One region of the Neobacillus sp. SM06 genome, then DNA from elsewhere that is predicted to be linked to it. Evidence: riboswitches for the same ligand, from Rfam matches in the RefSeq annotation. Region 1 holds a riboswitch; each other region holds the start of a gene.
The links. Region 1 has a riboswitch for glycine ahead of ACQYAD_RS03165 (amino acid permease). Riboswitches for the same ligand answer to the same signal wherever they lie in the genome.
Positions count from the first base shown of each region.

Region 2: it holds a riboswitch for glycine, as region 1 does, so the genes downstream of both, gcvT (glycine cleavage system aminomethyltransferase GcvT) here and ACQYAD_RS03165 (amino acid permease) in region 1, are expected to answer to the same signal.
Region 3: it holds a riboswitch for glycine, as region 1 does, so the genes downstream of both, ACQYAD_RS04155 (ACT domain-containing protein) here and ACQYAD_RS03165 (amino acid permease) in region 1, are expected to answer to the same signal.

Region 1 covers NZ_JBNWEO010000009.1:139,856-144,044, forward strand. Annotated here, with positions in the region: gene ACQYAD_RS03150 (hypothetical protein) at 1-11, shown strand, start outside; gene ACQYAD_RS03155 (Uma2 family endonuclease) at 117-290, shown strand; purine riboswitch at 442-545, shown strand; partial or broken gene ACQYAD_RS03160 (5'-methylthioadenosine/S-adenosylhomocysteine nucleosidase) at 825-1,592, shown strand; glycine riboswitch at 1,712-1,790, shown strand; gene ACQYAD_RS03165 (amino acid permease) at 1,908-3,263, shown strand; gene ACQYAD_RS03170 (hypothetical protein) at 3,472-3,729, opposite strand; gene ACQYAD_RS03175 (DegV family protein) at 3,849-4,189, opposite strand, start outside.
Region 2 covers NZ_JBNWEO010000018.1:317,635-321,823, reverse strand. Annotated here, with positions in the region: gene gcvPA (aminomethyl-transferring glycine dehydrogenase subunit GcvPA) at 1-937, opposite strand, end outside; gene gcvT (glycine cleavage system aminomethyltransferase GcvT) at 951-2,057, opposite strand; glycine riboswitch at 2,204-2,294, opposite strand; gene ACQYAD_RS16725 (DEAD/DEAH box helicase) at 2,445-4,130, shown strand; gene ACQYAD_RS16720 (YqhG family protein) at 4,108-4,189, shown strand, end outside.
Region 3 covers NZ_JBNWEO010000011.1:166,230-170,418, reverse strand. Annotated here, with positions in the region: gene ACQYAD_RS04170 (LL-diaminopimelate aminotransferase) at 1-164, shown strand, start outside; gene ACQYAD_RS04165 (CoxG family protein) at 258-698, shown strand; gene ACQYAD_RS04160 (PFL family protein) at 861-2,222, opposite strand; gene ACQYAD_RS04155 (ACT domain-containing protein) at 2,250-2,525, opposite strand; glycine riboswitch at 2,607-2,684, opposite strand; gene ACQYAD_RS04150 (spore coat protein) at 2,824-3,123, opposite strand; gene ACQYAD_RS04145 (hypothetical protein) at 3,120-3,326, opposite strand; partial or broken gene ACQYAD_RS04140 (spore coat protein) at 3,473-3,660, shown strand; gene ACQYAD_RS04135 (metal-sensitive transcriptional regulator) at 3,970-4,189, shown strand, end outside.

The DNA.
Region 1 (4,189 bases):
CAATGGTTTAAGTTTGACAAGATGATGGATTGAATCTGTAAATTCGCCATATGGTAAAATAAATGACAAATCTGCAGGTAAAAGGGGATGGAAAAATGGGATTAGCTGAGAAGCACATGGTCTCATTCGACGAGTTTCTAAAGATGCGGGAAACAAGCGAAAACAGGTTCGAATATATTGATGGGACTGTTTATATGTCACCATCTCCCTCAACAAAGCATCAAAGGGTATCGGAAAACCTGCAATTAAAGCTCGGAATATTTCTTGAATTTTCTAAGCGGAAAATGTAGCGGGTTGGAACATCTTCACCAATGTGGAGGTGTTTTTTGTTCAATCCAATTACCCTTTAATCCCTTTAACACGAACATTACGATAAAATTTCTAATAAATGTTCATATTTTGCTTGATTCTCGATTGTAAATTTGTTATATTAGCAAAGTAATAATCTTAAATATCATAACTCGTATATGCTCGGTAATATGGTCTGAGCGTCTCTACCTGGTTCCCAATGAAAGAACCGGACTACGGGGTGAAGTATTTGGCTGTCTGTTTTTTGGAAACAGCCAGTTCATAATTGGCATATCATTTTGCCCAATTATCAATACTTTAACTTTCGTAGGTCTAGAGGGGTAGAAACGATTTCTACATTTCTGGACTTTTTTATTTGGGAAAAATTCATCGAGTGACGAACAACAGTGGGAGGAGTGGTTATTTTGAAAAAGAAAATGCGATGGAATTCTGTCTTGCTCGCAGCAGTTGTTGTCCTTTTGCTATCGTTTGCAGTGGAAAAATCCGCTTTTCAACAGCCAACGAAAGCTGAAGGCGCCCAATGGCCGATCATCATTGAAGGGGCCATGCCAATCGAAGCTGAAAATTTTGCTCAACGGTTAGAAAAAGTAAAGCAAGAACAATCGGGGAATTTTGTGTTTTACAAAGGAACTTTAAATAAATACCCTGTCATTGTCGTTAAAACAGGGAAAGGGATGGAGAATACAGCAGCTGCAACAACGCTTGCGATTGAAAAATACAACCCGGTTGCCATCATCGACCAAGGGACGGCCGGAGGGCACGATCCGAATTTAAACGTATTTGATATTGTTTTAGGAAAAAGGGTAACCAATATCGGTTCATTAAAAACTGAACCGAAAGATAAAAACCAAGGAATGGATCCGTCTCAATGGATTCCAATGGACTTAATGGCTTCTGAAGGAAGCGGGTCCGATGCCAATGCTGAAAAAATCCGTTACTATGATGGTGATAGCGGCCTGCTTGCAGCTGCAAATGCGGTGAAAGAGAAATACACAAAGGGGAAAGTGGTAGAAGGGACAATCGGTTCTGCAGACGTTTGGAACAATGAAGTGGACCGGATTAACTGGTTCCATACCACATATGGTACTTCTGCTGAAGAGATGGAAGGGGCTGCAGCCGCGCAAATGGCTAAAGCGTATAATGTGCCGTTTTTGGATATTCGGATTCTGTCCAATAATAAAACAAACGGTGGCAAGTACAACCCGAACACCGCAGTAGCTAACCAAGAATTTGTTTACGAAGTCGTGAAAAAATATATCGCTTCAATAAAAAAAGAAAAATAGGGTCCAGACTTCCGTATGGGAGCAAATGGGTTTGACCCGTTGAACAAATATGCTAGAATTTAAAATTATCGTACAATGATTTAAACATGCAATGATCGTTATGGGGAAAAACTATAGCGGGAGCAATTTCTGGAGAGTCCGCAAATTTTGCGGCGCCGAAGGGTTCACAATCTCAGGCAAAAGGACAGAAGTATAAGAAGATTGTTTTGCTATTCTTCCGGATAGTATAAGACGATTTTCTATTCTGACGTCGAAAGAGATTGGAGCATACCAATCTCTTTTTTTTTTTACACTATCATTAAGGGGGAATGAAACGTGGCACAGCAAGAGCTAAAAAGAGATCTAAAAAATCGGCATGTTCAACTAATAGCGATTGGGGGCACGATCGGGACAGGCTTATTTTTAGGATCAGGTAAAGCAATTCAATTGGCAGGGCCTTCTATTTTATTCGCTTATCTGATTGTCGGAATTGCGGTCTTCTTCGTCATGAGGGCTTTAGGTGAATTGCTTCTATCAAATGCCGGCTATCAATCGTTTACGGATTTTGCCACCGATTATATCGGGCCGTGGGCTGGTTTTGTAACAGGATGGACGTATTGGTTTTGCTGGATTATGACGGCAATGGCGGATATTATCGCTGTTGGGGTGTACGTACGATATTGGTTTAATATTCCGCAATGGATTCCCGCGTTGGTCATTTTAATTATTTTGCTGGGCTTTAATTTATTGACAGTCAAACTTTTTGGAGAGTTAGAGTTTTGGTTCGCTATCATTAAAGTCATTACGATTCTTGTTTTGATTAGTATTGGTGTTGTTTTGCTTATTGCCGGCTTTAAAACAGAAGCAGGATCGGTTTCGGTGAAAAATCTTTGGTCTTATGGGGGCATGTTTCCGAATGGGGTATCCGGGTTTTTATATTCCTTCCAAATGGTTGTCTTTGCGTTTGTGGGGGTTGAATTAGTCGGTGTATCAGCTGCGGAAACTTCCAATCCGAAAAAGAACATCCCATCTGCCATTAATAAGATTCCGGTAAGAATCCTGTTTTTCTATGTGGGAGCACTTTTCATTCTCTTAACGATTAACCCATGGAACGAATTAAATGCAGCAACAAGCCCGTTTGTCAAAACATTCAGTTTAGTCGGGATTCCGATTGCCGCAGGTATTATTAATTTTGTTGTCTTAACATCTGCAGCATCGGCATGCAATAGCGGTTTGTTTTCGACGAGCCGGATTTTATATAACTTAAGCATCCATCAAGAAGGGCCGGCCAATTTTGCCAAATTAAATAAGAATAAAGTCCCGAGCAACGCTTTGGTGACTTCCGCTATCGTCCTTTCTGTTGGCGCCCTTTTGAGCAAAATCATTCCGGAGCAGGCTTTCGGAATTGTGACAACGATTAGCGCCATTTGTTTTATTTGGGTCTGGGGAATCATTTTGGTTTCACATTTACGCTATACAAAAACACGCCCGGATTTACGAAAAAAATCGATTTTCAAAGCGCCTTTAACACCATTTATGAACTATGTTGTCCTTGCGTTGTTTGTTTTTATCTTAGCGATCATGCTGTTTGCTGAATCAACTCGTGCCGCCTTATTGCTGACACCTGTATGGTTTATCGTATTGTTTATTTTGTATTTTGCAAAAAGAAAAATGGTTGCTAGTTTAGAATAAGTAGTGTGTAGGTCGAATTCTTCTTGAAATGCGTCGAATTCATCTGAAAGTGCGTCGAATTCATCGGAAAGTGCGTCGAATTCCATCGGAAGTGCGTCGAATTCATCGGAAAGTGCGTCGAATTCATCGGAAAGTGCGTCGAATTCATCTGAAAGTGCGTCGAATTCATCGGAAAGTGCGTCGAATTCCATCGGAAAGTGCGTCGAATTCATCGGGAAGTGCGTCGAATTCCACCGGAAAGTGCGTCGAATTCATTGGAAAGTGCGTCGAATTCATCGGGAAGTGCGTCGAATTCCACCGGAAAGTGCGTCGAATTCATTGGAAAGTGCGTCGAATTCATCGGAAATGCGTCGAATTCCATCGGAAGTGCGTCGAATTCATCGGAAAGTGCGTCGAATTCATCGGGAAGTGCGTCGAATTCATCGGGAAGTGCGTCGAATTCCACCGGAAAGTGCGTCGAATTCATTGGAAAGTGCGTCGAATTCATCGGAAAGGAAGTCGAATTCCTGTCATCCCGTAAGGTTGACGCAAGTAAAAAGAAAAAGCTCAGCTGATTTTTAATACAGCCGAGCTTTTTTTATCTTTTTAGAAGGCGATAATCATCCCGTTTTTCCCAGCATAGGTTCCCATGGTCGCTCCCATCTCATTTACGATGACTTCTTTTGGCTGAAACCGGTTCAGGAGTTCCTGCTTCATTACTTCGGCTTCATCTAAATTGCCAGTGTGAGTAATCCCAAAAGTGACAGTGGAAAAGTCCATCCCTCTTTCTTCAATGATTTCAATGACTCTACTAAGCAATTTACGCTTTCCGCGAACTTTTTCAAGGATTTCCACTTTTCCTCCATTCACTCGCTCTAAAATAACCTTAATATTGAGGATTTTGGCTAATGAACCTTGAAACCTGCTAAGGCGCCCTCCTTTTACGA
Region 2 (4,189 bases), on a different contig from region 1:
GTGTCAAAACAAAACCGCGGCGCCCCTGTTCATCAACCGTCTGGCCAACAAGTCTGCCCGGCACTTTTCTCATCAATTTGTTTGTAACGGCAAAATAACCGCAATGCGGGCCGCCAAAAGCAGTTGGAATTCCAAAAGGTTGAGCATCGCCGACAACAATGTCAGCGCCAAACTGCCCAGGAGGCGTTAAAGCGCCAAGAGCGAGCGGGTTGCTTGAAACGACAAACAGCGATTTATTGGCATGAGTTATTTCTCCCAATTCCTTTAACGATTCAATTCTTCCGTAAAAGTTTGGATATTGGACAATTACAGCGGCAATTTCATCACTTACCAGCCCTTTTAATGCCTCGAGGTCCGTCATTCCGTCCTTGACAGGAATTTCAATCACTTCAATGAATTGCCCTTTGGCATACGTTTTGACTACATCTTTTGATTCGGGATGTACGGCTTTTGAGATCAATACTTTTTTTCTTTTAGTCTGGCCGGCACTCAGCATTGCGGCCTCTGCCAAAGCTGTTCCGCCATCATACATTGAGGAGTTGGCGACATCCATTCCTGTTAATTCGCAAATCATCGTTTGAAATTCAAAAATGGCTTGTAGCTCTCCTTGAGAAATTTCTGGCTGATACGGAGTGTAGGCTGTATAAAACTCTGAACGAGAAAGGACATGATCGACAATTATCGGAATGTAATGGTCATAGACGCCTGCACCCAGAAACGAAACATTTGTTTTTAAATCGGCATTGCGTGATGCCATCTGCGACAATTCCCGCATTAACGCTGTTTCCGATTTTGCCGGCTTAAGATGATACTCCCCTTTAAATTTCACTTTTTCCGGAATATCGCTAAAAAGGTCGTCAATTGAGGACGCACCAATCGCCTCAAGCATTTCCTTTTGATCTTGTTTTGTCATTGGTAAATAGCGATGTTGCTTCATTTTCGTTCGCCCCCTAAATCTGTTCTCTACGGTAAAAAGGTGTTGGCACTACTTTCGCTTTTAATCGCTTGCCGCGAATCTCCACTTCCATTTCCTGCCCATGTGCTGCGTAAGCTGATTTCACAAGAGCCAGTCCAATATTTTTCTTTAACGTTGGCGACTGCGTTCCGGTTGTCACTTCACCGATGGGCTCTTCGCCAGCATAAACCGGGTAGCCATGTCGCGGAATTCCCCGATCCAGCATTTCAATTCCAACCAGCTTCTTCGGTACACCGTTTTCTTTTTGCAGTTTTAGCGCTTCTTTGCCGATAAAGTCAGCTGCCTTATTTAATTTAACTGCGAAACCAATCCCCGCTTCTAGCGGACTGATTTCAGGTGAGAGCTCCTGCCCATACAGCGCCAAGTTTGCTTCAAATCGAAGCGTATCCCGGGCGCCGAGCCCGCATGGAACAACCCCTTCTTCCTTCCCTGCTGCTAAAATTTCTTTCCAAAGATCAACAGCATCCGCAGCATCACAATAAATTTCAAAGCCGTCTTCTCCGGTGTATCCGGTGCGGGAAACGAGGGCTTCTTTTCCGTTGATTGCAACTTTTTGCTGAAATTTAAAATAACCGATTTTGCTTAAATCCGCGCCAGGAACAAGTGATTGCAGCACTTTCTCAGCTTTTGGGCCTTGAAGTGCTAATTGAGCTGTTCTTTCAGAAAGGTTTTCAAGTTGGACATTGCCTTCAAGGTGTTTTTTCAGCCACTGGACATCCTTTTCAATATTTGACGCATTGATTACGAGCAAGTAATCCTCTTCATCGAACTTATATACAAGCAGATCATCGACCGTACCGCCATTTTCATAGCACATGGCCGTATATTGGGCACCACCGACAGGTATTTTTGAAACATCGTTCGTAACCATTTTCTGCAAATACGCAAGGCTGTCTGAACCGGAAATTCTCACCTCACCCATATGGGAAACATCAAATAAACCTGCTCTCGTCCTGACCGCTTCGTGCTCTTCTTTAATACTTGAAAATTGTACTGGAAGCTCCCAGCCCCCAAAGTCAATCATTTTCCCGCCATACTCTTGATAAATTTCAAATAGCGGCGTGCGTTTCAATTCTGCCATTTACAATCCCCCTTATTTTTCCAATAGAAAAGGACAGAAACCTTCCTTAAACATAAAAAAGGTCTCTGTCCTTTCACCTGAGAGTTTCCCCAGAATAGCTTTCCCCTTTGGTGGCGAACGTATAAGTGCCGCACTCTCCAGAGCTGCGTCAAACAAGAGTTCTTTTGCCTGAGAGATTCACAAGTATTTGCTTGCTCCTTCGGCGCTGCGATATGCAGTCTCTCCCCTTGTTCTCATCCGCATATATATTTTTTTGAATCTTGGTCATACTAAAAAAAAACAAAGATGATTATTACAAAATTTAAAACTTTCTAAGCTATTATCATCCTACCATTAAAGCAATCAATCGGGCAATATGATTTTGCTGAAAAAGGAGCTGAAAAAAGGGTGGTAAACATTGTATTTGATTGTGCGTGGCAGGACGACTTTTTTCACCGGATTGAACAAGACGGTCCGTGGGGCAACTGGGATCTTTTTAAGCTTGCCGTCGATGTCGAAAAACATCTTGCCGTTCCAACGTTTGAAGGTCTTTTGGCACCAAACTATTTACCGCATTTAACGCCGCTCCCGCATCAGCTGGAAACAGCCAGACTGGTGATTGAAAATATGAACGGAAAAGCGATTCTGGCAGATGAAGTAGGACTGGGAAAAACAATTGAAGCCGGATTGATTTTAAAAGAATATATGATTCGCGGGCTTGTGAAAAAAGTGCTGATTCTTGTACCAGCCTCTCTTGTAACCCAATGGGCTTCCGAATTAAATACAAAATTCTTTATCCCGGCAATGACACAGAGAAAAAGCTATGTCTGGGATCAGTATGATGTTGTTGTATCATCTATTGATACAGCAAAACGGCAGCCTCACCGAGAGATCATCTATAAACAAGACTATGACTTAATTATCATTGATGAAGCCCATAAACTAAAAAACAATAAAACAAAAAACTATGAATTTGTTCAAAATTTAAAAAAGAAATTTTGCTTACTGCTGACTGCCACTCCCATTCAAAACCGGGTGGAGGAAATTTTCAACCTTGTTTCCCTTCTTAAACCCGGGCATTTGGGAAGCGAAACCGCATTCTACGAAAAATACAAACGTGATTCAAGGTCCTTGAATGATGATGAGCATTTAAAAGAACTCGTCAATAAAGTCATGATTCGCAATCGCCGGGCAGATACAGGAATCGAGTGGACAAAACGGCAGGTTGAGACCATTCCAATTGAATTTTCAAAAGAAGAAAGAGAGCTTTACGAGGCAGTTACGGAGTTGAAAAATGAAGTCGACTGGCTGGCATCTAGTGCTTTTTCGGTCATGACATTGCAGCGGGAGGCATGCAGCAGCAGAGAGGCAGTCTATCATACGCTTAAAAACATGCTTACCCGCAAAGAAAATCCAACCACCTTGTTTCAGCAGCAAATCCATTTTTTAATTTCAAAGGTCGAGGCGGTTCAGCAAAACTCCAAAGCCAACAAAGCGCTCGAACTGATCCAACACATAAATGATAAAGTCATTATTTTCACGGAATACCGGGCGACACAGCTTTATTTGCAATGGTTTCTCCGCCAGCATGGAATTACATCGGTTCCCTTTCGCGGCGGTTTTAAGCGGGGAAAAAAAGATTGGATGCGCGAGCTTTTTCAAAAACATGCTCAAGTGCTGATTGCGACAGAAGCCGGCGGCGAAGGGATCAACCTGCAATTTTGCAACCATATTATTAATTTTGATTTGCCATGGAATCCAATGAGACTGGAACAGCGGATCGGCAGGATTCACAGGCTTGGCCAAGAAAAAGATGTGATGATCTACAACTTTGCAATCAAAGGTACACTTGAGGAACATATTTTAAAATTGCTGTATGAAAAAATCCATCTATTTGAAAAAGTAATCGGTGAATTGGATGATATTTTGACAAAACTAGAATTCGGCAATCTTGAAGATCATTTGATCGATATTTTCGGAGGAAGCTCCACAGAAGGAGAAATGCGGATTAAAATGGAAAACCTCACATCAATGATTGAGTTTGCCAATCAAATGAAGAAAGGAGATTCCCATGCAGCAGCCGCAAATCCATGATTTTCTGGAACGATATTTCCAAGCAAACGAGTGCGAAATCCTTGAAAATACTGCCGGGT
Region 3 (4,189 bases), on a different contig from region 1:
TTGCTTTTGAATTAATTGACAAGGCTGGGGTGGCAGTTGTTCCTGGTGATGCGTTTGGAAAACTTGGGGAAGGCTATGTTCGAATTGCGCTGGTGCAGCCGAAAGAACGACTTGAAGAAGCTTGCAGCCGCATTCACGAATTTCTTTTTCAATATTCCGAATAAGCAGGTTAACCTTCTAAAAAAACAGGTATGAACATATAACAATAAAAAAGACCTTCCAGGAAGGTCTTTTCAATTTGGATATGAAAGAAGGTAGTGAATTTGCCAAGTGGGCTGCACCAAGTTGTATTGGATCTTCCGATTGAAGCGGTTTGGAATTTTGTGAAAGATATGGATCATTGGGCGCCGCTCGTTCCGGGCTATATCCAGCATGAAAAAATCAGTGAGCGCCAATCGACCTGGGAGTTTTATGGGGATTTGGGGTTTATGAAAAAGAAAGTGCGTCTGATGGTGACCATAAAAGAATGGATTGAGCCGACAAAGGTTACGTTTGATTTGAAGGGATTGAACGAAAATTTTGCCGGGAATGGATATTTTGAGGCGGAGAAAATGGGGGAAAGCCGTACAAGGATGACGGGGTTTCTCAATATTGAAGCCGAAGGAATAATGGCCAAAATGGTCAACAGTGTGCTAAAAACGTCGATTCCATCCATGGCAGAAGAACTAACAGATGCCATTGCAGCGAAAATGAAGTAGAATCTTCCAGTTTATAGAAAACTCAATCCCAAAAAATGATAATCGCGCCCTATTCTCTTAAAAAAGAAGGAAACAGGGCGCGAAAAACAGGGGAAAGAGCAAGTCGACTGCTGCCATTTTCCCAATAAACAATCAAACGGTTCGCCGCCAATCCAGCGAATCTTAGTTAATCAGCGCCTGAAGCGGTGCGGGAATTCTTCCACCGCGATTGATCATTTTTTCCGAATGATATGGGTTCACGCCCATGACGGGAGCACGTCCAAGCAGTCCGCCAAACTCGATCATTTCACCCTCTTTTTTTCCTGGAACGGGAATCACCCGTACCGCAGTCGTTTTTTTGTTGATCATCCCGATCGCGGCCTCGTCAGCGATCATGGCTGAAAGAGTCGCAGCAGGAACATCGCCAGACACCGCGATCATATCCAGTCCGACCGAGCACACACATGTCATTGCCTCAAGTTTCGCCAAACTGAGCGCGCCATCGACAACACCGCGAATCATTCCATTATCCTCACTGACAGGAATAAATGCCCCGCTCAAGCCGCCAACATAAGAGCTTGCCATTGCCCCACCTTTTTTGACCGCATCGTTCATCAGCGCCAAAGCGGCAATTGTTCCATGGGTTCCAACCCGTTCCAGACCAATCTCCTCCAGAATATCTGCGACGCTGTCATGAATGGCATTTGTCGGTGCAAGGGACAAATCCATAATTCCAAACGGAACGCCAAGCCTTTTGGCAACAATTCGTCCTATCAGCTCGCCAGCACGCGTAATTTTAAAGGCAGTTTTTTTAATAATATCGGCCGCTTCGCCAAGATCGGCATCAGGGTGGCGTTTCAAAGCATTTAAAACAACACCCGGTCCGCTGACGCCAACATTGATAACCGCTTCCCCTTCACCAGCACCATGAAAAGCCCCGGCCATAAACGGATTGTCTTCAACCGGATTGCAGAAAACGACAAGCTTGGCGCAGCCGATTCCGTTTTGGTCTTTTGTTAATTCCGCTGCTTCTTTTAAAATAAAGCCAAGCTGGCGAACAGCATCCATATTAATTCCAGCCCTTGTTGTTCCAACGGAAACTGAGCCGCAAACGCGTTCTGTCTCGCTGAGCGCTCTTGGCAAGGAAGCAAGCAATGTTTCGTCTCCTTTGGAAATTCCTTTGTGGACAAGTGCTGAAAAACCGCCGATAAAATCAACCCCCAGTTCCTTTGCGGCACGGTCGAGGGTTTTGGCAAGTTCAATCGCCTGCTCTACCGTTGCTGAACCAAGAATTTCGGCAATCGGTGTAATCGAAATGCGCTTGTTAATAATGGGAATGCCGAATTCTTTTTCGACGTCTTCTGCAGTTTGCTTTAAATTTTTAGCATACTGCATAATTTTTTCATAAACCCGTTTATTCATTTTGGCAAAATCGGAATCACTGCAATCACGAAGATTGATCCCCATTGTTACCGTGCGGATATCAAGGTTTTCCATTTGTACCATGCGAATCGTTTGGATGATTTCATCCATCGCTATTGTCATTTGTCCCATCCTCTCTTGCGGTTAAAATTAGATCCGGTGCATCGCTTGAAAAATTTCTTCAAGCTGAATATTGATTTTTAATCCCATTTCATCTGCAGCGGCGGAAAGTTCCTCACGCAGCTTTGACAAATTTTCATTGGCGGAAACATCAATGATCATCATCATGGTGAAAAAATCTTGAAGAATCGTCTGACTGATATCCAAGATGTTCATCTGATTGTTCGCTAAAATAGTTGTTACCCTTGAAATAATCCCAACCTGGTCTTTCCCAATGACACTAACTACTGCACGTCTTTTCTCCATATATGCCACCTCATTTAGAAAATAAAAAAAGATTGGATTTGCTCCAATCTCAAGAAATGAAGAGTATGCAATTTTGCTTGCCATCACTCTTCTGTCCTTTTGCCTGAGATTGTGAATCCTTCGGCGCCGCAAATTGGCGGTCTCTCCAGAAGCTGCTCCAGTTATAGTGTGATCCATAACCTTCGTCGCTTTATTGAAATTAAAGAAATCGTATCAATTCCCGGCAGAGAAGTCAATAAAAAATTGTTTAACACTTTAAAGCGAAGGGAAAAGGAACGATCCATTCTCCCTCGCTCTCCTAGTCATTTGCTAAAGTTACTGCCGTATCGGAAGTCGTTAAATCGACTTGCAGTTGTTCAGTCAAATCATATGGATGATAAAATCCTCTGGAGACCATGTAAGCGCTGATCTTCTCATGCGTTTCAATTGCCTCTCGTAATTGCTCTCTTAAAACCGCTTTTAACTCGGGAGTAGCCGCTTCAGTAAGGGCAATGGTGTAGTTTTGCACGCCAGATTTTGCCGAAAGTAAGAAATCAGTCGCAATGACTTGATCTGTCAATCCGCCCATTCCCATCATGTTTTGTAAAAATTGATTCATTGAACTTCCTCCCGATTGGTTAAAAAATTTTGCAATTGCTGTATATGTCTCGATCCGGATGCTGCATCATTGGCTAAAAGTGCTTTCAGCTCTTCGTCTTGCGCCAATGCGCCCATCGTTGTTGCTTTCGTCAAACATAGACTTTTAAACGTTAACAGTTCATGAAGTTCAAGGGTTTCGTGCAATCCCAGAAATTTTGCCATAAAGTTATCCCCCTCACTAACATCATTTTGCTCGTTTTATGTTTTCTGGGAAAAAGAACAATTATGCATCGGTTTTCCACCTGAAAGATTCTCCCATGAATAGGGAAAAAGTACATTTGGAAAAATAGATCATTGGAGGTGATTTTATGGAACAGGAAAGTCTGGCGCTCCATGAAACAATGGAAACACATGAAATTCTGAACTTTAAAACCGTTTGTTTGCTCGGTCAAAATTGCTGCAGGGATTATGCTTTGACAATGAATTAAAGGCATTGATGGAAAAAGATGTACAGCAATCAATCCGTGATCTAAATGAATTGCTTCATTTTTATAAAACAACCAATGAGGGAAGCAAAGCATGGCTACGAAGTATTCGACACCAGAACGGATCAATGCATAAAAGTTGTCTTAAAACCATGAAAATAAAGTCCTTATCAAGAGTGGTAAGGACTCGGTTTGTTTTTAGCAAAATAGCAGACAAATGGACAGGGGTTCGGTAAAATAAAAGGGAATGAACGAATTCAAAAAAATCTGCTCATGGAAAGTTTGAACTTTTTGTGAATAAATAAAAGAAAGACTTTACATAGGGTAGGGGGGTATAGTAAAATAAAATCCGTAAAGGAGGGTGTTAGAGGATGAATCAAATGGATCCGCTCAATGATGCTCCCCAGTGCAATGGTGAATGCCATACATCTTCAACAGTCCGGAAAAGCCATCATTCAGAAAATACAAAAAAAAATCTGATTACCCGCTTAAACCGTATCGAGGGTCAGATTCGCGGCATTAAAGGATTGATTGAAAAAGACACGTATTGCGATGATGTCATTACACAAATTGCTGCAACACAAGCAGCTTTAAACAGCG